Regions from separate parts of the Massilia sp. MP_M2 genome, predicted to be linked through region 1. Evidence: predicted binding sites of a transcription regulator. Region 1 holds the regulator's gene; the other holds the start of a gene.
What was found. The regulator HrcA, encoded in region 1, represses chaperone genes, less so after heat shock. The targets are predictions, from matches to a motif close to TTAGCACTCNNNNNNNNNGAGTGCTAA.

Region 1 (14,481 bases):
CCGCGCCGCAGATCGCCACATCGACGTCGTGTAGTGGGTTCGTCATCGTGCTGCCTTCATCCATGCTTCAATCTCCGCCACGTCTTTCGGTACGCCGTCCGTCAGGATGCGCGCGCCCGTCTCGGTGACGACGACGTCGTCCTCGATCCGGATGCCGATGTTCCAGTATTGTTCGGGCACGCCGTCGGCCGGCCGCACATAGATGCCCGGCTCCACGGTCAGCGCCATGCCCGGCTGCAGCGCGCGCGATGGTTTCTCGGGTAGCGCCAGGTCGCGATACACGCCCACATCGTGCACGTCCATCCCGAGCCAGTGGCCGGTGCCGTGCATGTAGAACTGGGCAAACGCGCGCGTGTTGATCGCATCGTCGACCGAGCCGACCTTGCGTTTGTCCAGCAGGCCCAGGTCGAGCATGCCTTCGGTCAGCACCTGCACCGCCGCCTCGTGGATCCCGCTGTACGGTTGCCCCGGCCTGACTGCCGCCAGCGCTGCAGCCTGGGCGCGCAGCACCAGGTCGTACAGCGTGCGCTGCGGCGCCGTGAAGCGGCCGTTGGCCGGATAGGTGCGCGTGATGTCGCCCGCGTAGCCATCAAATTCGCAGCCGGCGTCGATCAGTACCAGCTCGCCATCGAGAATGCGCCGGTCGTTGGCACTGTAGTGCAGCACGCAGGCATTCGGGCCCGATGCAACGATCGACGAATACGCCGGCGCCTGCGCGCCATGGCGGCGAAATTCGTGCAGCAGTTCGGCCTCGATCTCGTATTCGATCATCCCGGGGCGCGTGGCGCGCATCGCGCGCGCATGCGCCCCGGCCGAGATGGCGCCGGCGCGCGCCATCAATGCCACTTCATGCGCATCCTTGACCAGCCGCATCTCGTCCAGCAGCGCCAACAGATGATGCGTCGTCGCCGGCGCCGTCACGCCCGTGCGGCCCAGTGCGCGCACGCCCTTCAGCCAGCCGGCGACCTGCGCATCGAGCGCTGCGCCGTGGCCCAGCGCGTAGTGCAGCGCCGGTGCATTCGACAGGATGCCGACCATGCGCGCGTCAAGTTCGTCGATCGGATATGCCTCGTCGAACCCGAACGCCGTACGCGCCGCCTCGGGCCCGTAGCGAAAACCATCCCAGATTTCATGGTCGGGGTCTTTCGCGCGGCAGAACAGGATCGTGCGGGCAGCGCGCGCATCGGGCGCCGCCACCAGCACGATGAAGCTGTCAGGCTCGGCGAAGCCGCTCAGGTAGTAAAAGTAGCTGTCGTGCCGGTATGGATACGGGCTGTCGCCATTGCGCATGACCTCGGGCGCCGTGCCCAGCACCGCCACCGCGCCCGGCGGCATCTGCGCCAGCACGCGCGCGCGCCGGTTGGCATGCACGGCGCCGGCCGGCATCATGGCGCCGACTTGGCCGGCCGCAGCGGCGCGTTCAGTTCTTCCAGCTGGCCGACGGTGCCCACATTGACCCACTGGCCGTGATACACCTCGCCGCCGATGCGACCCTGCTCGATGTACTGGCGCATCAGGGGGCCGAACTTGACGAACTCGCCGGCGCGGATGCCGTCGAACATCTCGGGCCGGTACACGCCGATGCCGGCGAAATTGAATTTGGCCTCACCCTCATTGCGCAGCGTATACATGTCGAGCGCGAAGTCGCCCTCGGGGTTGTGCCACGGGTTCGGCGTGAGCCACAGCCAGGCGATGTCGCGCTGGTCGACCGCATACACCTGGCCTACTGCGTCCTTGTCCTTGAGTGCATCGAGCGCCTCGGTAAAGTCGAAGTAGGGCGCATAGATGTCGCCCGACACCGCCAGAAATGGTTCGTCGCCCAGAAGGTGCAGCGCATTGGCCACGCCGCCGGCCGTCTCGAGCGGGCTCGGTTCGTGCGAGTAGACGATGCGCGCACCGTAGCGGCTGCCGTCGCCCAGTTCGGTCTCGATCATGTGGCCCAGGTGCGAGTGGTTGATGACGATGTCGACGATCCCGGCGCGCACCAGGTTCAGCACGTGCCAGGTGATCAGGGGCCGGCCGCGCACCTTGAGCAGGGGCTTCGGGCAGGTATCGGTCAGTGGCCGCATGCGCTCGCCGCGGCCGGCGGCAAAAATCATCGCTTTCATGATGGATGCCTTTAGAAGGTGTAGCCGAACTGTTGCGGCTTGTCGTCGACTGCGTCGAGCAGGCGCAGCAGCGGCTTGAGTTCGTTGTAGCGGTTGGCGGTCTTGCGCACGTAGTCGAGCACCGTCGGCAGATCACCCATGTAGTGGGCCTTGTTGTCGCGGTAGTTCAGGCGGCAGAAGATGCCGAGGATTTTCAGGTGGCGCTGCAGGGCCATGAATTCGAAGTCGCGGTAGAACGCGTCGATGTCCGGATTGACCGGCAGGCCGACGCTCTTGGCGCTTTGCCAGTAACGCACCACCCAGTCGAGCACCATGTCTTCGTCCCACTGGATGTAGGCGTCGCGCAGCAGCGAAGCCAGGTCGTACGTGACCGGGCCATACACGGCATCCTGGAAGTCGAGCACGCCCGGGCTGTTCTGGTCGAGGAACATCAGGTTGCGCGAATGGAAATCGCGGTGCATGTAGACCTGCTGCTGTGACAGCACGTTGGAGGCAATGGCTTCGAATACCTTGTCGAGCTGCGCCTGCTGCTTGGCGTCGAGCGTCACGCCCAGGTGCTTGCCCAGGTACCACTCGGGGAAGATGCCCAGTTCGCGCATGATGAAGGCGCGGTCGAACTCGGGCAGCACGTCCGGCTGGCTGGCCATCTGGAACTTGAGCAGCGCGTCGACGGCGTCCGAATACATGAAGGCGGCATTGTCAATGGACAGGCGCGACAGGTACGTGGTGTTGCCCAGGTCGGACAGCAGCAGGAAGCCCTGTTCGACGTTGCGCGCGGCGATGGCCGGCACGCTCACGCCGGCCTCCAGCAGCAAGCCCTGCACATGGACATAGGCCGGCACGTTCTCGCGCTCGGGCGGGGCATCCATCGCGACCAGCGTCGCGCCGAGCTTGGCCTGCATGTCGGCGACGACATCGTAGCGGAAGTAGCGCCGGAAACTGGCGTCGACGGAGGCGCGGCGGCCGGACGCGACGTCGACCAGGCCGGTCGTGGCCAGCCATTCGTTCAGTTGCGACAGCCGGGTATCTGGCACTGCGTCGGTGGAGGCGGTAAGGTTTTGAGACAAAGATGACATGAAGCGGCCTGATGAATCCGGTTGGTTGAACTAATTCCCCTATAATAAGGGATTCATCCCAAAAAAACCGCCCTTTATGGCGCACGTCGATTCTCCATGAGCTGCGATTTTCCATGAGCTGGTCCTCGGCCCAACCATTCCCACCACGACACGTGCTCGCACTGTATGCATTGGCTTCGGTCACTGCGATGCCTGCGTTCGCCCAGACGCCTGCCACCGTCAACGTCACCGCCCCCGCGCCAACAGTCCAGGCCGAAGACGAACTTCCCGTCACGGTCAAGGCCGAGGACATCGCCGGGCGGCCCGACCGCCGGCTTGACCTCGCCCGCAACGTGGAGATCACGCGCGGCCAGACCGGCATGACTGCCGACACGGCCTGCTACCTGATCGTCGAAGACGAGGTCACGGCCACCGGCAACGTCGACATGTGGCGCTTTGGCGACCGCTACAAAGGCGACGAGCTGCAGCTGAACCTCGAAACCGGCAAGGGCTACCTGCTCAACCCGACCTATTTCATGGCGGCGAACAATGCCCAGGGCCAGGCGAGCCGGATCGACTTTCTGGGTGAACAGCAGGCCGTCGTGCGCGACGGTACCTACAGCACCTGCGAAGGGCCGAACCCGGACTGGTATCTGAAGTCGAGCACGCTGCGCCTGGACAAGGGCCGCGACGTCGGCACCGCCGGCAAGACGGTCATCTACTTCAAGGATGTGCCGATTCTCGGCACGCCGGCGATGTCGTTCTCGCTGTCGGGCCAGCGCCGTTCGGGCTGGCTGCCGCCAACCGTCGGTTTCGGCTCGCAGGGCAAGGCCGAAGTGATGGTGCCGTACTACGTCAACATCGCACCGAACCGCGACCTGACGCTGTACCCGCGCATGATGTTCGACCGCGGTTTCCAGTTGGGCGCGACCGGGCGCTATCTGGGCAGCACCTACAGCGGCGAAACCCACGTCGAAGTGCTGCCGGACGACCGCCAGACGGGCACCACGCGCTGGCGCGCCGACTCGCTGCACAACGGCGCGATCAAACCGAACTGGTCGTACGGCTGGAACCTGCATGGCGCATCGGACGATGAATACCCGTCCGACTTTTCGCGCACCGTCGCGGCCAGTGCCGAGCGCCAACTGCTGCGCGAACTGCGCACCGATTACTCGGGCCAGTACTGGAGCCTGTCGGCGCGCGCGCAGAATTACCAGGTGCTGCAGGATCCGGCCGCCGCCACCAATCCAAGCCTGACGGTGCCGCGCCCATATGATCGCCTGCCGCAGATTAACTTCCGTTCGGCGCGCTACGACGTGGCGGGCTTCGACTGGGCGCTGGACGCCGAGGCGACCCGCTTCGCCCACCCAACCGACGTGGGCGGCTCGCGCGCCGTGGTCCAGGGGCAGGTCAGCTATCCGATCGTGCGCCCGGGCTGGTTCGTCACGCCCAAGCTGATGTACAACGCGGCCCAGTACGATCTTGACGACCATGCCACGCGCCTGGGCAAGCCGACCAAGCTCACGCGCACGATTCCGACGGTGTCGTTCGACAGCGGCATGGTGTTCGAGCGCGAGGCTTCGCTGTTCGGCAAGTCCACCACGCAGACGCTCGAACCGCGCCTGTTCTATGTGTACACGCCGTACGAGAACCAGGACGATGTCCCGCTGTTCGACACGGGCCGCTCGGGCTTCAATTACGCCCAGCTGTTTTCCGAGAACCGCTACGTGGGCCTGGACCGCGTGTCCGACGCCAACCAGCTGACCGCAGCGCTGGTCTCGCGCTTCATTCAGGAAGACGGCGCCGAGCGCTTGCGCCTGGCCATTGGCCAGCGTCTGTACTTCGAAGAGCCGCGCGTGCGCATCGCGGGCGAAGCGGCGCAGCAAAGCCGGTACGACCTGCTGCTGGCCGCCGGCGGCACCATTTCCGAGTCCTGGACCTTCGATAGCGGCGTACAATACGACGCAGCCGGAAGCAGTCTGTACAGCTCGAACGTGAGCGTGCAGTGGCGTCCGGGGAAGATGAAGGCGGTGAATGCCGAGTATCGTTATCAGCGTGACAGCTTCCGCAACATCGATCTGTCGGCGCAGTATCCGATCTCGCGACGCTGGTATGGCGTGGGCCGGGTCAGCTATGCGCTGCGTTCGTATGGCGTGGGGCAGGCAGTCAATCCGTCCACCGGCAGCAAGCTGATCGAGAGCCTGATCGGTCTCGAGTACCAGGCCGATTGCTGGGTGTTCCGGATGGGCGCGCAGCGTTTCGTGACCGCCGCCCAGACGACGTCGACGCCGATCTTCTTCCAGCTCGAGCTCAATGGCTTGTCGCGCCTGGGCCTGGGCAACCCGCTCGAGTCGTTCAACAAGAGCGTCCCGGGCTATACGCGACTGAATGCCGGCATTGGGCGCCCCTAAGTCAAATTTCAGACTCGGTGTCCATACTTCGTCGTCCAACCTGACGTGAACAATCCTCAAATGAGTGCTTTCCAGATGATGCGTACTACCCGTTTGCAGTCTCTCCAGTTGGCAGCCGCGCTGCTGTGCGCGATCAGCGCCGGCCAGGTCCTGGCCCAGGCCGCAGCGCCTGCCGCCGGTACGCCAGCCGCAACGACACCGGCCGCCGCCGGCTCGGGCTTCCTGCCGCCTGCCTCGGCCAATGCCAAGGTGGTCGACTCGATCCAGGTCGTCGTCAACGATGAAGTCATCACGCGCAACGAAGTGGCCGGCCGCATGGTCCAGGTGACGGCGAACATGAAGGCGCGTAACGCCCAGATGCCCGACACCGCCACGATGGAGCGCCAGGTGCTCGAGGCGATGATCGTCGAACGCGCCCAGCTGCAGCTGGCCAAGGAAATGGGCGTCAAGGTCGACGACCGCACGCTGGACGCCACGATTGGCCGCATCGCCGAGAACCAGAAGCTGTCGGTGCAGGACATGCGCAACCAGATGGAAAAAGAAGGCATGCCCTTCTCGCAGTTCCGCCAGGACATCCGCAACGAAATCATGATGCAGCGCCTGCGCGAGCACGAAGTCGACAGCAAGGTGCAGGTCTCGGAAGCCGAGATCGATACCTATATGGCTGCCGCCAAGGCCGCCGCCGCCGACCGCATCGAAGTCAACATCGCCCAGATCCTGGTGCGTGTGCCCGAAAACGCGTCGCCCGAGCAGATCGCCGCCCGCGCTGCGCGCGCCGAAGAAGTAATGCGCCAGCTGCGCACCGGCGCCGACTTCGCGCGCATGGCCTCGACCTATTCCGACGCACCGGACGCGCTCAAGGGTGGCGATATCGGCTGGCGCGATGCCGACCGCCTGCCGCCGAATTTCTCGACCGAGCTGCGCAAGCTGGAATCCGGCCAGGTCACGCCGATCCTCAAGACCAATGTTGGCTTCCACATCCTGAAACTGGCCGGCAAGCGTTCGCTGGCCGGCGAGACCGACAAGGCCGTCGTCGAGCAGACCCGCGCGCGCCACATCCTGCTCAAGGTCACCCCGACCATGACCGAGGCTGAGGTCAAGCGCAAGCTGCTGGAAATCAAGGAGAAAATGGCCAACAACGCCGGCACCTTCGAAGAGCTGGCGCGCCAGTATTCGCAGGATGGTTCGGCCAGCAAGGGCGGCGACCTGGGCTGGCTGTATCCGGGCGACACCGTGCCGGAATTCGAGACCGCGATGAACGGCCTCAAGCCGGGCGATACGTCCGATATCGTGCAGTCGCCGTTCGGCTTCCACCTGATCCAGGTCGTCGAGCGCAAGAGCGAAGACGTGACGCAGCAGAAAGAGCGTAACGTCGCGCGCCAGGTCCTGCGCGACCGCAAGATGCAAGAGGCGATGGAAGACTGGATGCGTCAGGTGCGCGACCGCGCCTACGTCGAATTCCGCGAGGAGGGGTAAGCGATGGTCGCGCCGCAGGCGCCTGCGCGCCCACCGGCGCACCAACGTCCCACACTGGCGATCACGGTCGGCGAGCCGGCCGGCATCGGCCCCGAAATCGCGATCCGCGCTGCCTGGGCCATGCGCGATGATGCCAACTGCGTGCTGGTGGGCGACGCCGCGTTTTTGGCGCTCACGGCCAGCCTGATCGACCCTGCCATCCGCCTGGCCGCCTTGTCGACCCAGGCGCTGCGCAACGGCGGCCTGCCGCACTTCGGCGCCACACGGCTGGCCGTGATCGACGTACCGCTCGACGCCCACGTGGTGCCGGGCCGGCTCGACCCCGAAAATGGCCGCGCCGTGCTGGCCACGCTGGACCTGGCGATCGAAGGCTGCGAGCAAGGCTGGTTTGACGCCATCGTCACCGCGCCGCTGCAGAAAAGCACGATCAACGATGCCGGTGTTGCGTTCTCGGGTCACACCGAATACCTGGCCGAGAAAACCGGCACCGCCAAGGTGGTGATGATGCTGGCAGGCGCGCCAGGCGGGGATCAACCTTACCTGCGCGTCGCGCTGGCCACGACCCATCTGCCGCTGAAGGACGTCCCGGGTGCGCTCACGCGCGAGAACCTGACCCAGGTGCTCGACATCCTGCACGCCGATCTGACCACCAAGTTCGGGATCGTCGCGCCCGTCATCCTGGTCACCGGCCTGAACCCGCACGCGGGCGAGAACGGTTACCTGGGCCGCGAAGAAATCGACGTCATCACGCCGGTGCTGGAGGCAGCGCGTGCGCGCGGCATCGATGCACGCGGCCCGTATCCAGCCGACACGCTGTTCCAGCCGAAATACCTGAAAGACGCCGATTGCGTGCTGGCGATGTACCACGACCAGGGTTTGCCGGTACTCAAGTACGCAACCTTCGGGCGCGGCATCAATGTCACGCTCGGCCTGCCGTTGATCCGCACCTCGGTCGACCATGGCACCGCGCTCGACCTGGCCGCGCGGGGCCTGGGCCTGGCCGATTGCGGCAGCATGATCGAAGCGATCCGCGCCGCCATGCACATGGTGCTGGCGCAGCGCGCGGCCGGCGTCAAATAATCAAGAAAGCATTCATGAAACACGTAGCACGCAAGCGCTTCGGCCAGAACTTCCTGACCGACAAGCAAGTCCTCTCCGACATCATCGACGCCATCGCGCCGCGCCAGGGCGAGACAATGGTCGAAATCGGGCCGGGACTGGCAGCGATGACGGCGCTGCTGCTCAAGCAGTTGACGCACATGCATGTGGTCGAGCTCGACCGTGACCTGGTCACACGCCTGGAAAAAGCCTATCCGCGCGAGCGCCTGACGGTGCATTCGGGCGACGCCCTGAAGTTCGACTTTGGCGCGATTCCCGTGGCCGAGGGACAGCAGCTGCGCGTGGTGGGCAATTTGCCGTACAACATTTCAAGTCCGCTGCTGTTCCACCTGGCGGACTTCGCTCACCTGATCGAAGACCAGCATTTCATGCTGCAAAAGGAAGTGGTCGAGCGCATGGTGGCCGCGCCGGGCAGCAAGACCTATGGCCGCCTGTCGGTGATGCTGCAATGGCGCTATGACATGTCGCTGATGTTCATCGTGCCGCCCACCGCGTTCGATCCGCCGCCGCAGGTTGAATCGGCCATCGTGCGCATGGTGCCGGTCAAGCAGCAACTGCCATGCGACGCCAAGCGTCTGGAAGCCGTCGTGGCCAAGGCCTTCTCGCAGCGGCGCAAGGTGATTCGCAACTGCGTGGCGGGGATGTTTACCGAGGCGCAGCTGGTGGAAGCGGGGATCGATCCGAGCGTGCGGCCCGAAGCCGTGAGCCTGGCGCAGTATGTGGCGCTGGCCAATCTGCCGAGCCAGGCCTAGTTGCTGCGGGCATCCGGCCCGCATGTCAACCAATCAAAGCGCCTCCAGAGGCGCTTTTTTCATGGATGCGCGATCAGACGTAGGGTGGACGGCGATGCCGTCCACGCGTTCAACGTAACGCGGCATGCCGCGGTGCAAAGTTTGTGTGAACGCGTGGGTGGAAAACCCGCCCACTCTACCGTCTTGGTACTGCGAAGAGAGACAGGCAAAAAAAAGGCCCGCTACAAGAGCGAGCCGAAATCCAATTCTTTTCTGAGGAGAGTTGGAGGAGACAGGATCAGTATGCTGCGTTACAGCATATAAATCCAATTTTCCTTTCGCATACTCGACATAAGAATTTCGTATAACTCTCGAGAGTTATGCGCCGACGCAGGTGACGTTGACGTTTTGTACTTTCACGTCACCCATCGTACCGGTCGGGTTTGCGACAGTGCAGACCTGGCCAACCGGCTGCTTGCTGACCGTGACGCCATAGGTAATGTTGAATTTCACCGGAGGCAGCTCATAGGCAATCGGGGTCGTGGAAGGTGGCGTTGCCGGCGTCGCTGCCGTGTAGGTGCCACCCGTGCTGCCATTGGCCAGCACCAGGCCGGCGCCGGTCAGGCCAGTGATCGTGCCGCCAACGGTGTATTCGTTGATCGTGCACTTCATCACGATGTCGATCGATACGAGACGGCCCGCCGTGTCGGCGTTGTTGGCGTAAAAACCGTTGACCGGTGCGCCGGGCTCGCAGAACTGGTGCTTCGGCTGCGTCAGGACCCGGACATCATAGGTATCGCCGTATTCCAGTTTGTCCGGGAAGGCAAAGCGAACAGGTGCTTCGGGGGTGGTTGGCGGTACGACCTTCAATGGCACGCCGGCATTGGTGAGGACCAGGTCCTCATAAACAAGGCCGTTCACCGTACCGGCAACGGTGAATTCTGCTTTGTCGCTGCCGCCACAGGCGGCCAGGCTTGCAGCCAGCGCCAGCGCAAGCGCCGGGCGGATCAGGGAAGACTTCATGCGTTTGACTCCAGAAAAATTAAGGTGCGCACGTGACGGTCACGTTGTTCACATCGGCCGCGCCCATGGTGCCGACGCCGTTGGCAATGGTGCAGCTCTGGTTGGCAGGATTCGTCAGAATCGACACGCCATAGGGCGCGTCTTGTGCGACGCGGGCCATGCTGAACGTGGTCGCGCCAGCGGGAACGATCACGCGGTTGGCGCCATTGACAAGAATCAGGTCGTTCTTGAGGTTGCTCACGGTGCCGGTCAGGGCCTGGGTTTTGAATTCGCAAGCGATCTGGATCGTCGTGACGTCGAAGCCTGCACGGCCCTTGTTCTGAGCCAGCCGGCACGTCGACGCATCGACATTGGTCGGCGTGCTCTTGATCTGCACATCATACTTGTCATCGGACGAGATGCGATTCGGGAAGAGGAACTGGGTCACGCCCGTACCGTTAGCCGGCACTGGGACTTCATAGTCAGAGCCGCCGTTATTGGTCAGGACCATGCCCGGCTTGGTCACGCCGGTAATCGTACCAGCCAGCAGCAGTTGGCCATCGCCGCCACCGCAAGCAGTCAACACGACCGCGCATGCCAGCGCTGCGCTTGCGCACAGGTAGGAACTCTTCATATATTCTCCAAAAAATCTAGCGGGAAAGCGCAGGCTGCGCGGTTGGAATTAAAAATCGCTCAACATTTTAGTTCATTTATTAGGCAACCGGTCCATTTGCGTCCCATTTCCATGTGTATCAGGTTGTAAGCACAATGTCACATAAGCAACGCGCCGACCGTGCGGTTTGCTTTTGGCGGCCTGCATCGCTATGCTGGCGTAGCGTTTTTTCATGCCTGTTCCCTGGAAGCCGATGACCCGCCGCCCCTGGCCCAAAGCCGTACTGTTCGACCTCGACGATACCCTGTGGCCAATCGTGCCCGTGATCCGGGCTGCCGAAACCATTCTATATACGTGGCTGCAGCAGCATGCACCGCGCGTGGCGGCCCGGTTCACGATCGACAGTCTGCGTCAGGCGCGCCTGGAATTGCTGGCACGCCAGCCCGAGTACGCCATCGACCTGAGCGCACTGCGCCACGCCGGTCTGGTCGCCGCGTTCGGGCAGGCAGGCGAGGATGTGGCACGGGTGGACGAGGCCATGGTCCTCTTCGTCGCCGCGCGCAATGCCGTGACGCTGTATGACGATGTGGCGCCGGGCCTGGCGCGGCTTCGGCAGCGAACTCTGCTCGGCTCGGTCACGAACGGCGTGGCCGATCTGGCCACGATCGGCCTGGCCGACCAGTTCCAGGCATCGGTGGCGGCGCGCGACTTTGGCCGCGCCAAGCCCGACCCGGGGATTTTTTTGGCCGGCTGCGCTGCGCTGGGCGTGCAGCCGGCCGACACCCTGTATGTGGGCGACGACCTGCTGCTCGATGTCCAGGGCGCCCAGCAGGCGGGCTTGCGCGCCGCCTGGATGAACCGCAGCGGCAAGGTCAATGAGCTGGCCGACCAGGTGCGGCCCGATGTCGAGGTGGACAGCATCGATGCGCTGCTCGCCTGGCTCGATGCCACACACGAGCCCCCACATAAGCCGCCACAGGAGCCGCCGCACGAGTTGCCACACGGATCCGCGCCGATGCGCGTATAACACTGGGATCGGTCAGCAACCCTTGCGCTGCCGTGCCGCGCCCCAATTTGATTCTCACCGCAGCACCACAGAAAAAGACGTTTCCCGGAACCATGCAACTCGATCACCGTGCCCAAACCCTGCTCAAAGCGCTCGTCGAACGCTATATTGCCGACGGCCAGCCGGTCGGCTCGCGCGCGCTGTCCAAGCTGTCGGGCCTGGAATTGTCGCCCGCGACGATCCGCAACATCATGGCCGACCTCGAGGACATGGGCTTTGTCGCCAGTCCGCATACATCAGCCGGCCGGATTCCGACGCCGCGCGGCTATCGCGTGTTTGTCGATACCCTGTTGACCGTCAAGCAACTCGATGAAACAACGGTCGGCGCCGAGCGCATGCGCCTGCCGCTGCAGCATCCGCAAAAGCTGATCGCCAACGCGGCGCAGATGCTCTCGTCGCTGTCGCAATTTGCCGGCGTGGTGCAAAGTCCGCGCCGCGAATCAGTGTTCCAGCAGATCGAATTTTTGCGTCTGTCCGAAAAGCGCATCCTGCTCGTGATCGTCGATCCGCGCGGCGATGTGCAGAACCGCCTGCTCTTGACCGATGTCGACTACACGCCGACGCAATTATCGCAATCGGCCAATTACCTGAACCAGAATTTTGCCGGCCAGTCGTTCGACGGCGTGCGCCAACGCCTGAGCGGCGAATTGCGCCAGCTGAGCAACGACATGGGGCGCCTGATGCATGCTGCGGTCGAGGCGGGCAGCGAGGCCATGGCCGACAGCGACGACGTGGTCATTTCCGGCGAACGCAACCTGCTGTCGGTGACCGACCTGTCGTCGAATATGAGTTCGCTGCGCCAGATGTTCGAAATGTTTGAGCAAAAGACCGGCCTGATGCAATTGCTCGACATGTCGAGCAAGGCCGGCGGGGTGCAGATCTTTATCGGCGGCGAATCGAACCTGGTGCCGATGGACGAGATGAGCGTGGTCACCGCGCCGTACGCCGTCGATGGCCGCATCGTCGGCACCTTGGGCGTCATCGGCCCCACGCGAATGGCGTACGAGCGGGTCATTCCCATCGTCGACATCACCGCCAAGCTGCTGTCGAACGCGCTCAGCCAGCCGTAAGGTCGCTAGACGCAAAAAAGGGCGCACGGGAAATTCCGGTGCGCCCTTTTTGTCGTGCAGCCTTGCCGGCCGCAGATGACTTAACTGGTCTTGCGCGCTGCCTGGCACTGCGGGCAACTGCCGTAGATCGCCAGCGCGTGGTCGACGATCGTGTAGCCATGGGTTTGGGCAATCATCTTCTGGCGGTGCTCGATTTCTTCGTCGTAGAACTCTTCGACCCGGCCGCAGGTGACGCACACGAGGTGGTCGTGGTGCGAGCCGGCATTGAGTTCGTAGATGGCCTTGCCGGTTTCGAAGTGGTTACGGTTGAGCAGGCCGGCCTGCTCGAATTGCGTCAGGACGCGGTAGACAGTGGCCAGGCCAACGTCCATATTCTCGGCCAACAAGATCTTGTAGACATCTTCGGCGGTGAGGTGACGCACGGCGCTGTTCTGGAAGATTTCCAGGATTTTCAGGCGCGGGAGCGTGGCCTTCAGGCCGCTTGCCTTCAGGTCGGTCGGATTGTTACTCATGTTTGTTACTCGCATATTGGCGGAGTGCTTTATGATATAGCGTTTTGAAAGCTCCCGCTCGAACGATTTGAGGTTACCTATGCGCGTCAAACAAGCCGTATCCCATCGATTTTCCGCCAAGGCGGTGCTGGCGGCAGGGCTCGTCTGCACGCTGACGCTGTCGGGCTGCGCATCCTGGCGCAACCAGACCCGTGCGGCGCCACCGGTGGCAACGGACGCTGCGGCCACTGCCGCCGATGCCGACAAGTCGGCCGCCATCGCCAATGCCGGCGCGCAGACGGTGCAGGCCTCGCGCCTGCAAAAGTTCCTGTGGATCTTCTCGCCTTACCGTCCGGACATTCAGCAGGGTAACTTCGTCTCGCAAGAGATGCTGAACCAGCTGAAGGCCGGCCAGACGCGCGACCAGGTGCGCTTCCTGCTCGGCTCGCCTCTGCTGCTCGATGCCTTCCATGCCGACCGCTGGGATTACCCGTTCTACCTGGCCCGTGGCAATGGCGAACTGACCACCAGCCGCGTCACCGTGTTCTTCAAGGATGACGTGGTCGAGCGTTTCGAAGGCGGCAACCTGCCAAGCGAGCGCGACTACATCGACCGTATCGCGGGCCCTGCCAAAGTGCCTGAAAAGAAAGACAAGCCGGAAAGCCGTCCGGTCGCACCGATTACGGTGACCGCCCCGGCAACCCAGCAGTAAGGATTGCCATGACGATGTTGAATATCGCCGTAGCCGGCGCCAGCGGCCGCATGGGCCGCATGCTGATCGAAGCCATCCAGTACGCACCCGACGCCCGCCTGGCCGGCGCCCTCGACATGCCCGGTTCGCCGTTCATCGGTCAGGATGCCGGCGCCTTCGGGGGCTTTCTCACCGGCGTGATGATCGAAGACAGCATCAAGCACGGCCTGCACAATGCCGACGTACTGATCGACTTTACCCGCCCCGAAGGCACGCTGGCGCACCTCGCTTACTGCGCTGCCAACGGCAAGCAGATGGTGATCGGCACCACCGGTTTCGATGAGGCCGGCAAGGCCGAGATCGCCGCCGCCGCCGGGAAGGTCGGGCTCGTGTTCGCGCCGAACATGAGCGTGGGCGTGAACGTCACGCTCAAGCTGCTCGAAATGGCCGCAAAAAGTTTCGCCGAAGGCTACGACATCGAAATCGTCGAAGCGCATCACCGGCACAAGGTCGATGCACCATCGGGCACCGCGCTCAAGATGGGCGAAGTCATTGCCGACGCCATCGGCCGCGACCTCAAGGAATGCGCCGTGTACGGCCGCGAAGGCGTCACCGGCGAGCGCGATCCATCGACGATCGGCTTTGCCA
Region 2 (14,481 bases), on a different contig from region 1:
GGCTTTTTGGGCGTGCTGATCGCGATGGCGCTGTGGGCCAGCAAGCGCCGCCGCAACATCCTCGACGTGTACGACTTCATCGCGCCGCTCGTGCCGCTCGGGTATGCGGCCGGCCGCATGGGCAATTTCATCAATGCCGAACTGCCGGGCCGCCTGGCCGATCCGAGCCTGCCGTGGGCCATGCTGTGGCCAGGCGTGGCCGGCCCGCGCCATCCGTCGCCGCTGTACCAGGCGCTGATCGACGGCGTGCTGGTCTTCATCATCCTGTGGCTGTTCGCGCGCAAGGCGCGCCCGCGCCTGGCCGTGGGCGCCATGTTCACGCTGCTGTATGGCTGCGCGCGCTTCTTCACCGAATGGTTCCGTGTACCGGATTGGGAAACCACCGTGTTCGGCTTGCCGATCACGTCGGGCCAGGTCTTGTCGCTGCCGATGATCGTCGCTGCGCTGGCCATGCTGGTGTGGGCGTATCGTCAGGCGCCGCGCCAGAGCGTTCACGCCTGACTGATGCAGTAGACCGGCAATTGCCTTTGGCGGGGGTTGATGCAAAAATGATCACTAATCCTTTCAGTGAGACGCGCATGCCCCTGCCAAAAAGACTGGCCATCATGGCCGCCATGCTGGCCCTTTCCGGTTGTGGGAGCGGCACGCCGGAGGCGCCGGCCACACAGACCGCCGCGATGAGTACCTCGCAGCGCGCGACTGGTGCGGACATCACCGTCTACACGCCGCTGGTGCAGCAGCTCTACGTCGCATTTTTCGGCCGGGCCGCCGATCCGGACGGCCTGGCCTACCACGCCGCCACGCTGGCGCGGCTGCAGCTCCCCACCGGCCTGCGTGCCATGGCGGCCGCCTATGGCACGAACGCCGACGTGCGCGCCATCATCGACAGCCTGGCCAACAGCGCCGAGGCGCAGGCACTGTATGGCGGCGCGCCCGAACGCCTGATCGCCGCCCTGTATCTCAACAGTTTCAATCGCGACGCCGATGCGCCAGGGCTGCGCTTCTGGCTCGACGCCATCCAGACCCATGGATTGAGCACGGGCGCGGCCATCACCACCATCCTCGCCAGTGCGCAAGGCAGTGACGTGATCACCTTCGAACGCAAGGCAGAGGCAGCGCGCATGTTGACCACCGCACTCGATCGGGCCGAGGCGCGGGCACTGTACGCCGGACACGGCCCGAATGCGCTGGTACGCGATCTGCTGGGCGCAACACACAGCGCCAGCACCGACGGCGAGATTGGCAGCGCGATCGATGCCGGCATCGCCGCGCTCAAGGCGGGCCAGGCCTGGACCATGGGCGACGGCTACGCCGAAGTGCCGGGGGGCGCGCGCTCGGTCGCGCTGCTGGTGGCGCCAGCCCAGCACGCCCTGCTGCGCGCGCGGCTCGACACGCTCGCCACCGTGCTCGCGGCCGACCTGAACGCGCGCGCCGGCCAGTTCGGACCGGTGTGGCGCGTGGATGTCGTGCAGTCTGCCACCAGCGTGCCGGCCGTGCGCGCCCAGTTGCGGGGCCGGCATGGCGCCATCCTGATTGGCGACGTGGTCGTGCCGACCCGTGTCGACCTGGCCGATGGGCAGAGCTATCCCGATCTGACACCCTACCGCGCCCCCGACTGCGCGCGCTACCGGATTCCGTCAGGCACGCAGGTGGTCCAGCCGGCGCCTGGCAGCGACCATGCCTGGATCGCCACCGACGACCCGGCCTGCCGCAACGGCATGACCGTGTCCATCTTGCGCGGCACCAGCGCAGCGCGCCAGCCCGGCGAGTTGACGGCGAAGCTCGACCAGATGATCGGCTACCACCGCGGCCCCGATGCGTCGAATGCGCGCTGGACGCCCGCTTACCAGCACGTCAACGCGCTGTGGATACGCGGCGCCGCGCCGGTCGACGGCCCGCGCTTCTGGGACGATATCCCGCTGTATGAACGCTCCCGCATCACTTACATCCAAGAAGGCCGCGGCCAGGAGAGGCTCGATGCCTTCCGTGGCTGCCTGTCGGGCGCCAACGAGATATGCGCCTTCAACGGCCACGGCACCCAGGGCAGGATCGTGGCAGAAGGGCCCGATCCCACGACAGCGTTCCACTCGAACGATGCAGTCGACTTCACGTCGGGCGATCTGGCGGGCACGCCGATCCGGGCCAAGTTCATCAATCTGCAATCGTGCTCGACGCAGAATTTCCTCAATCCCGATTCGTTCGGCACATCGCTGCTGACCCGGGGCGACGCCTTGCTGGTGCTCGGTTCGACCGCGGTCGTGTTTCAGTCGAACTGGGTCGACAAGGAGGCGGTGCAATCGATGTACCAGCCGCTCGCCCATGGCGCGACCTTCGCCGAAGCCTTCGCGGGCAAGCTTGACAGTGTGAACTGGGGCTTGCAGGGCGACCCCTTCATCTCGCTGCGGCCCAAGCCATCCGGGCCGCAGCCAAAGCTGACAGTCGACGGCAAGCACTACAACGTGCATCCGGCCATCGCCAGGCTGGCGCTGGGTGACAGCACGGGTAGCTCGACATCGTTCCGGACGGTGCGCCTGGCCAACCGGGGCAACGCCAACCTGACCCTGCGCCTTGGCATCATGGCCATGAACGTCACCGCGCGCGACCGGGTCATGAATCCGGCGGGCGGAGAAAACTGGAATCTGGGCTTCGAGCGCGCAGCGCCGGCCGCCAATCGCGAAAGCGGCTTTGGCAACGTGGGCGACATCGTGCACGTGGTGCCACCGGGCGGCGAACTGCAACTGCGCCTGTCATTCGAAGCGCTGACAAATGCCACGACCGGCCGGCGTTCGACCGGTGTGCACACCAGTACTTACGAAATCCAATCCAACGATCCGCAGATGCCGCGCGTCGTGTTCGAACTGGTGGCCAACGCCCGGTAAGGGTGGTTTGCACACTGCAGCGTGGGCGAACGCACAGATCGCCCACCCTCCTGCATCGACAATGGGACTTCACGACACGGAGTCCCGATGGTTCAAGTCCGGCGCACACGACATATCGGCTGGTGGCTGCTGCTCGCAGCCGTCATCGTCGCCACCAGCGTTGCATTTGCCATCATGTGGCGCCCCGCGCTGGCGCCGCAGACCGCGCCACAATCCTTCGACACCACGCGCATCGAGCGCGGCGCCAACCTGGCGCGCCTTGGCATGTGCGCCTCGTGCCACACGCCGGATCTGGCGCGGCCCTTTGCCGGCGGCAAGCCGATGAACACCCCGTTCGGCACGGTCCACAGCACCAACATCACCCCCGACACCACGACCGGCATCGGCGCCTGGAGCGAAGCGGCCTTCACGCGCGCGATGCGCGAAGGCGTCGCGCGCGATGGCCACCTGCTGTATCCCGCTTTCCCGTACAACCACTATGTGCGCATGATCGACGGTGACATCCAGGACCTGTACGCGTACTTCATGACGCGGCCCGCAATTGCCGCACCGGCGCGCGAGAACCGCATGACCTTCCCGTTCGGGTTCCGCCCACTGGTGGCGTTCTGGAACGTGCTGTACCTGGACGACGCGCCATGGCAGCCAGTCGCCGGGCAATCGGCCGAATGGAACCGCGGCGCGTACCTGTTTGATGCCGTCGCGCACTGCGCGGCCTGCCATACGCCGCGCACGCTGCTGGGCGGCCCCGATCTGAAGAAACAGCTTGGCGGCGGCGAGGCCGATGACTGGTACGCGCCGGCGCTGAACGAGCATTCGCCCTCGCCCCTGCCCTGGACGCGCGACCAGCTGCACGCGTATCTGCGCACCGGCGTCGCGCATGACCACGCGATGGCGGCCGGCCCGATGCAGGATGTGGTCACGCACCTGGCGCAAGCCGACGAGCGCGATGTGGCGGCGCTGGCCGCCTGGACCCACAGCCAGTTGGCGAAGGCGCCCGCGCGCATGACACCCGCGCAGCAGGATGGGCCGCTGCCCAAGCCCGCAAGCGACGATCCGGACCTGCAGCGCATGACGCTCGGCTACGCGGTCTACGCCAATGCATGCGCGCGCTGCCACGACGTCGGGCGCGATGCCAGTTCCGGCACCGCGCTGCCGCTGCAAAAGGCGATCGCGCTGTACGACCCCGACCCGCGCGACCTGATTCACATCACGCTGGACGGCATCACGCCGCCCGATGGCGAGCCGTCGCGCTTCATGCCGGCCTTCCGGACGATCCTGACCGACGAACAGACCGGTGCCCTGGCGGCCTACCTGCGCAAGTATGGCGCGAACCAACCCGTGTGGCCCGATCTGAACAAGGCCGTGCGCAAAGCGAGCAAAGAATGACGACCTACCGCCTGCACGTGAACGGCAAGGTGCACGCCGTCGACCAGGATGCCGACACCCCGCTGCTGTACGTGCTGCGCAATGATCTGGAACTCAATGGCGCCAAGTTCGGCTGCGGCCTTGGCCAGTGCGGTTCGTGTACCGTGCTGCTGGACGGGCAGCCGGCGATGGCCTGCATGGTGCCGGTATCCGTCGTCGGCCAGCGACCGGTGCGCACGGTCGAGGGGTTGGGGGATGCGACCACCCCCGGCGTGCTGCAGCAAGCCTTCATCGACGAGCAGGCCGCGCAGTGCGGCTACTGCATCGCCGGCATGCTGATGCAGGCCACGGCGCTGCTCGAACGCACCCTCAGGCCGACCGACGCCCAGATCCGCACCCACATGGCGCCGAACCTGTGCCGCTGCGGCACGCACATGCGCATCCTGCGCGCGGTGCGGCGCGTCGCCAATACGCTGGCAGCGAAGGGCAAGCGATGACGATCGATACCGGCCGCCGTGCCTTGCTCGCTGGTGGCGGCGCGCTCACACTGTCGTTCGCGCTGCCGGGGGCAGCATTTGCTGCCCCCGGCGAGCTGCCCAAGAGCCTGGACAAGTCGCCGTGGCTCGACGCCTGGATCCGCATCGAGGCCAATGAACGCATCACGGTGTTTACCGGGAAGGCCGAACTGGGGCAAGGCATCAAGACCGCGCTGTTGCAGGTAGTGGCCGACGAACTGCGCCTGGCCCCTGGTCGCCTGCAGCTCGTCACCGCCGACACGGCGCGCACGCCGGACGAAGGCATCACCGCCGGCAGCAATTCGATGAAGGACAGTGGCACGGCGCTGCGCCACGCCGCCGGCCAGGTGCGTCTACGCCTGGGCGAACTGGCCGCAACGCGGCTTGGCGCGCCCTTGGGCAACCTGGCGTTGAAGGATGGCGCGTTCAGCGCGGGTGCTCGGCGTGTCACGTTCGGCCAGCTGGTGACGGGCCAGGAATTGCACCTGCGCGCCACGCCGGTGCCCGCGCCGCCCCCGCCAGGCCCGCGCACGGCAATCGGCAAGTCGGTGCCGCGCGTCGACATTCCGGCCAAGGTCACGGGCGGCGCGGCGTATGTGCAAGACCTGCGGCTGCCGCAGATGGTGCATGCGCGGATCGTGCGGCCACCATCGCAGGCAGCGCGGCTCATTGACGTCGAGGTTGCCGCAATCGAACGCCTGCCGGGCGTACTCAAGGTGGTGCGGGACGGGCGCTTTCTCGCCGTGATCGCCGAGGGCGAGTACCGCGCCGTGAAGGCGGCGACGGCGCTGGCGCGGGCCACGCGCTGGGAGACGCCGGCGTCGCTGCCGGTGCATCCCGACGTGAATGCGTTCATCCGCGCCCAGCCAGCCGAGGTGCTGCCGATCCTGGCGCGCGGCGCACCGGTCCAGGCCGGCCGTAAATTCGCTGCGCGCTACACGCGCCCGTTCCAGTTGCACGCCTCCATCGGCCCCTCGTGCGCGGTGGCGCAGCTGGTCGACGGCCGCTATACCGTCTGGACCCACACGCAGGGTGTGTTCCCGCTGCGCACGGCCCTGGCTGAACTGATCGCCGTGAACGAAGACACGATCCGCTGCATCCACGTCGAGGGGTCGGGCTGCTACGGCCACAACGGCGCCGACGACGTCGCGGCCGACGCCATCCTGCTCGCGCGCGCCCTGCCCGGTCGGCCCGTGCGCGTGCAGTGGATGCGCGAAGAAGAACACGCGTGGGAGCCATTCGGCGCGGCGATGGTGGTGCAGGTGGCCGCCACGCTCGACAGCACCGGCCGCATCGCCGACTGGCAGCACGACGTCTTCACGCCGCCGCATAATACGCGGCCCGGCAAGGCCGGCAACCTGCTGGCGGCCACGCACCTGGCGCGCCCGTTCGTGCCGCCGGTCGCGAAACCTGCGCCGCAACCGGAAGGCAGTGGCGACCGCAATGCGATCCCGTATTACGTGCTGCCCAATGCGCGCGTGGTGCACCACTTCCAGCCAAAGCCGGTCTTGCGCACGTCGGCGCTGCGTGGCCTGGGCGCCTATTGCAATGTGTTTGCCATCGAGAGCTTCATGGACGAACTGGCGCGCGCCGCGAACAGCGACCCCGTCGCGTTCCGGCTGCGGCACCTGGCCGATCCACGCGCGCTCGACGTGATCAAGCTGGCCGCAGCAAAGTTCGGCTGGGATGGGTACCGGCGCCCGGCCCGGCGCGGGCGCGGCTTCGCCTTTGCACGTTATAAAAACCTGGCGTCGTACTGCGCCATCGCGGTGGAAGTCGAGGTGGCGCGCGAAACAGGCCTGGTGCGCATCACGCGCGCGGTAAGCGCCGTCGATTGCGGCGAGATCGTCAGCCCGGACGGCGTGCGCAACCAGATCGAGGGCGGCATCATCCAGTCGGCCAGCTGGACCTTGCTGGAACAGGTGCGCTTCGACGCGTCGCGTGTGCTGACGGTGGATTGGGCGTCGTACCCGATCCTGCGCTTTGCCCAGGCGCCGGACCAGATCGACGTCCACCTGATCGACCGTCCCGGCCAGCCTTTCCTGGGCACCGGCGAAGCGGCGCAGGGCCCGGCCGCGGCAGCCATCGCGAATGCAGTGTTCGACGCCTGCGGCCTGCGCATGCGCGACCTGCCACTGGACCGCGCGCGGGTGCGCAAAGCGTAGGCGCAGCCTAGTTGAAGGCTTTCCAGAACATGTAGGCGGCCAGCGCACACAGGATGACGCTGAAGATGCGCTGCAACTGACGTACCGGCATCTTGTGCGCGGTGCGCGCGCCCAGCGGCGCCATGGACACGCTGGCCAGCACGATGATCGCCAGCGCCGGCAGATAGATGAAGCCGAGCGACCAGGGCGGCAAACCGGGTTCGCCCCAGCCGAAATACACGTTCGACAGGGTACCCATCAGCGCCACCGGAAAGCCGATCGCCGCACTGGTGGCAACGGCATTATGGATGCGTACGTTACAGCGCGTCATGAACGGGACCGAGACGAAAGCACCGCCCGCGCCCACGAGCCCCGCCAGGATGCCGATCACGCTGCCCGCTGCGAACATGCCCGGTTTGCCGGGCAGTTCGCGCGCCGCCGCCGGTTTTTTCCCGATCAGCATCTGGATCGCCGAGAACGCCACGAAACAGCCGAAAAAAAACGCCAGCACCGGGGTGTTCATCTGCTTGCCGATCCAGGGCCCGACCCACGCGCCGAGCAGGATGCCGGGCGTGAACAGGCGTACCACGGGCCACAGCACGGCGCCGTGCTTGTGATGCGCACGCACGGACGACAACGAGGTAAAGAAGATGGTGCCAAGTGAGGTGGCGATCGCCATGTGCACCACCAGCGCCTCGGGAAAGCCGCGTGCCGTGAAAATCATCGTGATGAAGGGCACCAGGATCATGCCGCCGCCGACGCCAAGCAGGCCGGCCACGAAGCCGCCAAACGCGCCCATCGCCAGCAGGGCCAGGATCAGCAGCGGATCGAATGCAGGCACCATCATCAAGCTCCCTTGCCGCGCACGAGCGCGACGATGGTCATGTACTGGGCTTTGGTGACGGGCGAGATCGACAGCCGGCTGCCCTTCTGCAGCAGCACCATGTCTTCGAGGGCAGCAACGGTGCGCAGTTCGGCCAGCGGCACGAAGCGGCCCGCTTCGCGCGCCTTGACGTCAACCGAGATCCAGCGCGGCGTTTCCGGCGTGGCCTTCGGATCGTGGTAGTGGCTGGCGGCGTCGAACTGCGATGCGTCGGGATACGGGCCGCTGACGATGTCGGCAATGCCGGCCACGCCCGGCAGCTTGCCGCCCGAGTGGTAGAACAGCACGCCGTCGCCGACGGCCATGGCATCGCGCATGAAGTTGCGCGCCTGGTAGTTGCGCACGCCAAACCAGGCCACGGTGGCGCCGGGGGCCGCAAGAACATCGTCGAAGCTGACTTCGTCGGGCTCGGATTTCATCAACCAATAGCGCATCGCGCTGTTCTCCCTGCCAGCACACGATGCACCGGAAGCACACATGAAAAAAGCGGCTGCGTACCGAGTGCGCAACCGCTTGTATGTTTAGTCCCCGCCTGTGCCGTTTTTGCCGGCATCCTGAACCACAACGGTTCAAGGCGGTCACGGTCAGATCAATTTCGGGTTCGTCGGACTAGCGACGCTCACACCCATCGAGCTTGTTCCACGACCTATGCGTAAGAATGGTTCAAGGAATATATGGCAAATCTCGAACACCGCAGGGCAAGGAGGAGTTTACTCCTTTGCCCGGCTCTGTCAAACGGATTCGGCCTTTCAGGTCAGATTTTCCTGGCTCGCCAATACGCGATCGAGCACCGTGTGCATCGACTCGAGCTTTTGCTTGACCTCGAGGATCGACATGTCCGACAGCGGACCCTGCGGCGACTTCACCGACAGGAATTCGGCAGCCACGCTCAGCGCCGCCATCACGGCGATGCGGTCGGTGCCCTTGACCTTGCCGGAATCGCGCAGTTGGCACATCTTGCCATCAAGGTAGCTCACGGCTTCGCGCAGCGTGCGCTGTTCACCGTCGCGGCAGGCCAGGCGATATGACTGGCCCATGATATGTACGTCCAGATGGATCATAGTGCCCCCTGACGGCGCGCATGGGCGAGATGCGGCGGGATCGGCGCATTGGGGTCGAGCGGCGCCTCAGCGGCAGGTACGTCTGCAGCAGGTGCGTCTGCCGCGCCGGTTTCGACCGGCGGCTTGGGCAGCTCGTCGAGCAATGCTTCGACGCGGCGCTGGGCCTCGATCAGGCGCTCCTTGAACGCGAGGTTCTCGGTGCTGAGCAGGGTATTGGCCTGGCGCAGCAGGTAATTCTCGGCACGCAACGACTGGGTCAGTTGCGCAAGCCGGTCGATTTTGTCTGAAAGGTCTTGGAATTCGGAAATCATTCGACACTATAGGATCGAGTTGCTTTTTCCGTCAACCGGTGCGCATTGCTGTGCGGCAGTATCAAGGGTTTGGCGTGCGGCGCAAAACGCGTCGCACCTCTCGTCTTCCCGCCTCCGGTCTTGCCGCCTGGCTCGATGGCCGGTCACAAACATTGTAGATATGCCAATGTCATCATTGCGCTATATCACATGTTTAAAATGATTTCGCCATCTTGCGCCTTGAAAAGGCAGGTTATCGTCCCTATAATTAGCACTCGTTAGCTGAGAGTGCTAACAACTCTTTGCAGACCGGCGCAGCAGCATCAAGTCATTGCGCCGGCGTCAAAAACGCCAGTTAAACCATTGAATATTAAGGAGTTTTGCATGAACCTTCGCCCTCTGCACGATCGCGTAATCGTGAAGCGTCTCGACCAGGAAACCAAAACTGCGTCCGGCCTGATCATCCCTGATGCCGCGGCAGAGAAGCCGGACCAAGGCGAAGTTCTCGCCGTTGGTAATGGCAAAGTGCAAGATAACGGCCAGCTCCGCCCTCTGGAAGTGAAAGTCGGCGATCGCGTGCTGTTCTCCAAGTATGGCGCTCAGACCGTCAAGATCGATGGCCAGGAACTGCTGGTGCTGCGCGAAGAAGAAATTCTCGCGATCGTCGCACTGTAATTTCTGACCCCACTCACGAACATTCGGAGAAATAACAAATGGCAGCTAAAGAAGTAGTATTCGGCGACGCAGCGCGCGCCAAGATGGTCGAAGGCGTCAATATCCTCGCCAATGCAGTCAAAGTCACCCTGGGCCCAAAAGGCCGTAACGTCGTGCTGGAGCGTTCGTTCGGCGCGCCGACCGTCACCAAAGATGGTGTCTCGGTCGCCAAAGAAATCGAACTGAAAGACAAGCTGCAGAACATGGGCGCGCAGATGGTCAAGGAAGTCGCTTCCAAGACCAGCGACAACGCCGGTGACGGCACCACCACCGCGACCGTGCTGGCACAAGCCATCGTCCGCGAAGGCATGAAGTTCGTTGCCGCCGGCATGAACCCGATGGACCTGAAGCGCGGCATCGACAAGGCAGTTGCTGCCACCGTCGAAGAACTGCGCAAGATCGCCAAGCCAACCACCACCACCAAAGAGATCGCACAAGTCGGCGCCATTTCGGCCAACTCGGAAACCTCGATCGGTGAGCGCATCGCTGAAGCGATGGAAAAAGTGGGCAAGGAAGGCGTCATCACCGTGGAAGACGGCAAGTCGCTGAACGACGAGCTGGACATCGTGGAAGGCATGCAGTTCGACCGCGGTTACCTGTCGCCGTACTTCATCAACAACCCGGACAAGCAAGTCGCCGTGCACGAAAACCCATTCGTCCTGCTGTGCGACAAGAAAATCTCGAACATCCGTGACCTGCTGCCGGTACTGGAACAAGTCGCAAAAGCTGGCCGTCCACTGGTCATCGTTGCTGAAGACATCGACGGCGAAGCGCTGGCGACCCTGGTCGTCAACAACATCCGCGGCATTCTGAAGACCGTCGCTGTCAAGGCACCGGGCTTTGGCGACCGTCGCAAGGCCATGCTGGAAGACATCGCTGTCCTGACCGGCGGCCAGGTCATCGCTGAAGAAGTCGGCCTGACCCTGGAAAAGGTCACGCTGGAAGAGCTGGGCCAGGCCAAGCGCATCGAAGTCGGCAAGGAAAACACCATCATCATCGACGGCGCCGGCCAGGCTGAAGCAATCGAAGGCCGCGTCAAGATGATCCGCGCACAGATCGAAGAAGCGACCTCGGACTACGACCGCGAAAAACTGCAAGAGCGCGTGGCCAAGCTGGCCGGCGGCGTTGCCGTGATCCGCGTCGGTGCAGCCACCGAAGTCGAGATGAAGGAAAAGAAAGCACGCGTCGAAGATGCACTGCACGCTACCCGCGCTGCCGTGGAAGAAGGCATCGTTGCCGGCGGCGGCGTGGCCCTGCTGCGCGCTCGTGCCAACATCACCGTCAAGGGCGACAACCCTGACCAGGACGCTGGTATCAAGATCGTCCTGCGCGCAATGGAAGAGCCACTGCGCATGATCGTCCAGAACGCCGGCGAAGAGCCATCGGTCGTCGTTGCAGCAGTGTTGGCCGGCACCGGCAACTACGGCTACAACGCAGCCAACGGCACCTACGGCGACATGGTCGAAATGGGCGTGCTGGATCCAGCCAAGGTCACCCGTTCGGCACTGCAGAATGCAGCGTCGATCGCCGGCCTGATGCTGACCACCGATTGCATGGTGGCGGAACTGTCGGAAGACAAGCCATCCGGCGGCATGGGTGGTATGGGCGGCATGGGCGGTATGGGTGGTATGGACGGCATGATGTAATTGCCGGGGCAATCCGGGCGAAGCGCGCTGCATGCTTCGCCCAGGTGACCCACGATAAAAAACCCGCGAGGTTCACACCTCGCGGGTTTTTTGTTGTCTGCGCTTGGTGCGCTGCGCGCGTGTCAGCGCGCGCGCGGGCCCTTGCGGCGCAGCCACAACAGCGCGGCCAGTGCGACGCCGCCGAGCCACAGCGTACCTGGTTCGGGCACGTCGGCCGGCGCGACCGGCTCGACCACGGGATTGCCCGGCGTCGTTGGCGTGCCCGGTATCGTCGGCGTGCCCGGTATCGTTGGCGCATCGGGCGTCGTTGGCGTGCCCGGCGTGGTCGGCGTGCCCGGTATCGTTGGCGCATCGGGCGTCGTTGGCGTGCCCGGCGTGGTCGGTGTGCCCGGCGTGCCCGGTGTCGTTGGCGTGCCCGGCGCCGTCGGCGTCACAGGCATATCGACCGGCGTATCGGTACCAGCGCCTGGCGTTGGCAGAGAGGGCGGCGTCTTGACCGGCAGCTCAGTCACGCCGCCGCCATCCGGTGCTGCAACCGGGATCGGACCCGTGTCGTTGCCAGGACGACCAAACCCACCCGTGTCGCCAGCGCCGACGCTTCCCGGCACCGTGCCGGTTCCGGGAAGGTCTGCTACCAGCGGCGGCGTACCATTGCCCATGTCGTCGCTGCCGCCCACCGGGCTGGCGGCGCCCAGCACGCCAGCACGATAGATCGGCGCGTCATACCAGTCCGGAAGTCCCGGCGCCTGGCCCTGGCGGGACGGCGTCGGCGTCGGCGTCGATGTCGTATTTGCCAGCGCCAGCAGGCCAGCGCCATTGAGGAAGCTGGTCGCGTAGTAGCGCTGCCCCACCGCCTCGCTGGCAGCCAGGTCGTCCATGCCCACGGCCAGCAGGCCGCCCTCTTCACCGGCCGCACCACCCCTGTCGGATGGGGCGGCGACACCAACCACGGTATCGAGTTCGGCTTCGCTTGGCCCATGGGGCTCGACCGGATACTGCGGCACGTCCGAGATGCGGTTGGCGCAGCGTGCGCGGATGTCGTGCTCGCCGTCGGTCAGGAGCGTCTCGCCCTGCTCGAGCATGACCTTCTTCGACGTCCAGTAGATCTGGTCGTTCTTGCGGTATGAGACGTACACGGCGCGTGGGGATGTCACGGTGACGGCGCGCGCATTGTCGACATTGAAGGTGGCATAGTGCGCCGCCACGACGCGGTCGGTCCGCAGGATCTGCGCCAGCTCGACCTTGTCTGCCACGCCGCCCGGCACGACCGAGTGCCGGTAGATACGCCGCGCCGCGCTTGCCTGCTGCGCGGCCGGTGGTGTCGCGCTTAACGAGCTCGCCGGCGCCGCAGGCTGGACGGCCCCGGTGGCTGGTGTCGTGCTCGAGGCCAGGCCGAAGGTTGGCCAGCTGATCGATGGCGATGGCAGGAGGACGCCGGCCACAACAACGGCAACGCCCAGCACGGCAAGCGTCATCAAGCGTTTTTCGCGGTGCGAACTTTTTTCGAGACGGCGTTGGTAGCTAGCGCGGGTGTCCATGCGGTGTACTTACTGGTAGGAGTGATCCTACAGAATATCATTAGTTGCACTAAATAAATCAGATGCCACCATGAAACACCTGGCGAGCGTGGCGAAAATCACGAAAGCATTTCCATGTGGAAATAATAATGGTCGTCTGGCCGTTACGGGCGAGGTATATTGCCGCAAAAACAAGCATGGTTTAGTATGGCCGTCTCGTCTCCCGGAACCTCCCATGTCCAATCGCGCCTCTGCCTCGTTCACCCTGCGCACCACCCTTGCCGCGCTCGCCCTGTGCTGCGCGGTTGCCGGATGCAAGCGCGCCGAGCGGCCGGCGCCGCCGCCCGCAGCGGCGCCGGTCGCACCCGTCGTCCAGGCGCCCGCGTACAGCAAGGAACAGGCGATGGCCACGCTGCTGGCGTTGCCGGAGCTGGCTGCCTGGTCGGCGCAGATCGAACGGCGCACGGGCGGCAAGGCGCGCGGCGCCGTGGTCGAGGACAACCCGGCGCCGCGCGAAGTCAATGGCAAGAAGTACTACCAACTGAGTTTTGTCGAGAACCGCGCGCAGGATGCGCGGCGGCAGGAGAGCTTCCTGGTCGCGCAGGACGGCAGCGAGATCCTGGTCGACGACACCGAATCGGACACGCTGCTGAGCCTGCAGGAATGGCGCCGCACGATCGAGCGCGTCAACCTGAAAAGCGCCGATTAACTGTCCAGGTGCGAGATCAGCAGCCGGCGCGGATCCTGGCCCGGCGCCGGTCCGTGCTGGCCATCGACCGAAATCCCGACGGCCATGATGTCGATCAGCAGCAACTGCAGGATGCGCGAAATCATCGACAGAAAACTCGTGCTGTCTTCGGCGTGATCGACCGCCAGGCAGACGCTGGCCTTGCGCGCCAGCGGCGACTGGCTGTTGCTGATCGCGATGACGTCGGCGCCGGCCGCGCGCGCGATGTCCACCGCCTGCAGCAATTCGGGCAGTCCGCCTGAATTCGACACCGCAATCACCACATCACCCGGCCCGAGCAATTCGGCGGCCAGTGTGAACAGGTGCGCGTCGCCATACAGCGCAGTAGGAATGCGAAAGCGGAAGAACTTGTGCTGGCCATCGAGCGCCACCGCGCGCGAATTGCCCATCGCGTAGAACTCGACGCGCTTGGCGCGGCTGACCATCTCGATCGCGCGGTCGAGCGAGCGCACGTCGAGCTGGTCGCGAAAACGCAGGATCGCCGACACCGTGTTGTCGATCACCTTGGCCGACAGGTCGTGCGTGCTGTCGCTCAGGCGCACCTGGCTGTGGCGCACGGGGATCGAGCCGGTCAGGCTGCTGGCGAACTTGAGCTTGAAGTCGGCCAGGCCCTGGAATCCCAGCGAGCGGCAAAACCGGATCACGGTCGGCTGGCTCACGTCGGCCAGGCGCGCGATCTCGGCGATCGGTTCATTGAGCACCATGCGCGGCTGGTCGAT

Region 2: groES (co-chaperone GroES) is a predicted target of HrcA. The motif match lies at 9,406-9,432, and genes of this name have one in related genera.

What each region holds. Positions count from the first base shown of each region.
Region 1 is NZ_JBCHJF010000004.1:379,545-394,025, reverse strand. Features, by position in the region: gene RCH14_RS12070 (UbiH/UbiF/VisC/COQ6 family ubiquinone biosynthesis hydroxylase) at 1-64, opposite strand, end outside; gene pepP (Xaa-Pro aminopeptidase) at 43-1,389, opposite strand; gene murU (N-acetylmuramate alpha-1-phosphate uridylyltransferase MurU) at 1,386-2,108, opposite strand; gene RCH14_RS12055 (phosphotransferase) at 2,120-3,184, opposite strand; gene RCH14_RS12050 (LPS-assembly protein LptD) at 3,298-5,574, shown strand; gene RCH14_RS12045 (peptidylprolyl isomerase) at 5,650-7,050, shown strand; gene pdxA (4-hydroxythreonine-4-phosphate dehydrogenase PdxA) at 7,054-8,130, shown strand; gene rsmA (16S rRNA (adenine(1518)-N(6)/adenine(1519)-N(6))-dimethyltransferase RsmA) at 8,145-8,921, shown strand; gene RCH14_RS12030 (hypothetical protein) at 9,279-9,923, opposite strand; gene RCH14_RS12025 (hypothetical protein) at 9,943-10,536, opposite strand; gene RCH14_RS12020 (HAD family hydrolase) at 10,769-11,542, shown strand; gene hrcA (heat-inducible transcriptional repressor HrcA) at 11,635-12,651, shown strand; gene fur (ferric iron uptake transcriptional regulator) at 12,732-13,163, opposite strand; gene RCH14_RS12005 (outer membrane protein assembly factor BamE) at 13,243-13,854, shown strand; gene dapB (4-hydroxy-tetrahydrodipicolinate reductase) at 13,863-14,481, shown strand, end outside.
Region 2 is NZ_JBCHJF010000009.1:58,111-72,591, forward strand. Features, by position in the region: gene lgt (prolipoprotein diacylglyceryl transferase) at 1-501, shown strand, start outside; gene RCH14_RS18135 (DUF4214 domain-containing protein) at 579-2,879, shown strand; gene RCH14_RS18140 (cytochrome c) at 2,967-4,265, shown strand; gene RCH14_RS18145 ((2Fe-2S)-binding protein) at 4,262-4,741, shown strand; gene RCH14_RS18150 (molybdopterin cofactor-binding domain-containing protein) at 4,738-6,924, shown strand; gene RCH14_RS18155 (sulfite exporter TauE/SafE family protein) at 6,932-7,747, opposite strand; gene RCH14_RS18160 (EVE domain-containing protein) at 7,750-8,220, opposite strand; RNA gene ssrS (6S RNA) at 8,308-8,489, opposite strand; gene RCH14_RS18170 (cell division protein ZapA) at 8,536-8,847, opposite strand; gene RCH14_RS18175 (hypothetical protein) at 8,844-9,158, opposite strand; gene groES (co-chaperone GroES) at 9,522-9,812, shown strand; gene groL (chaperonin GroEL) at 9,851-11,497, shown strand; gene RCH14_RS18190 (PEP-CTERM sorting domain-containing protein) at 11,620-13,035, opposite strand; gene RCH14_RS18195 (hypothetical protein) at 13,250-13,723, shown strand; gene RCH14_RS18200 (glucokinase) at 13,720-14,481, opposite strand, start outside.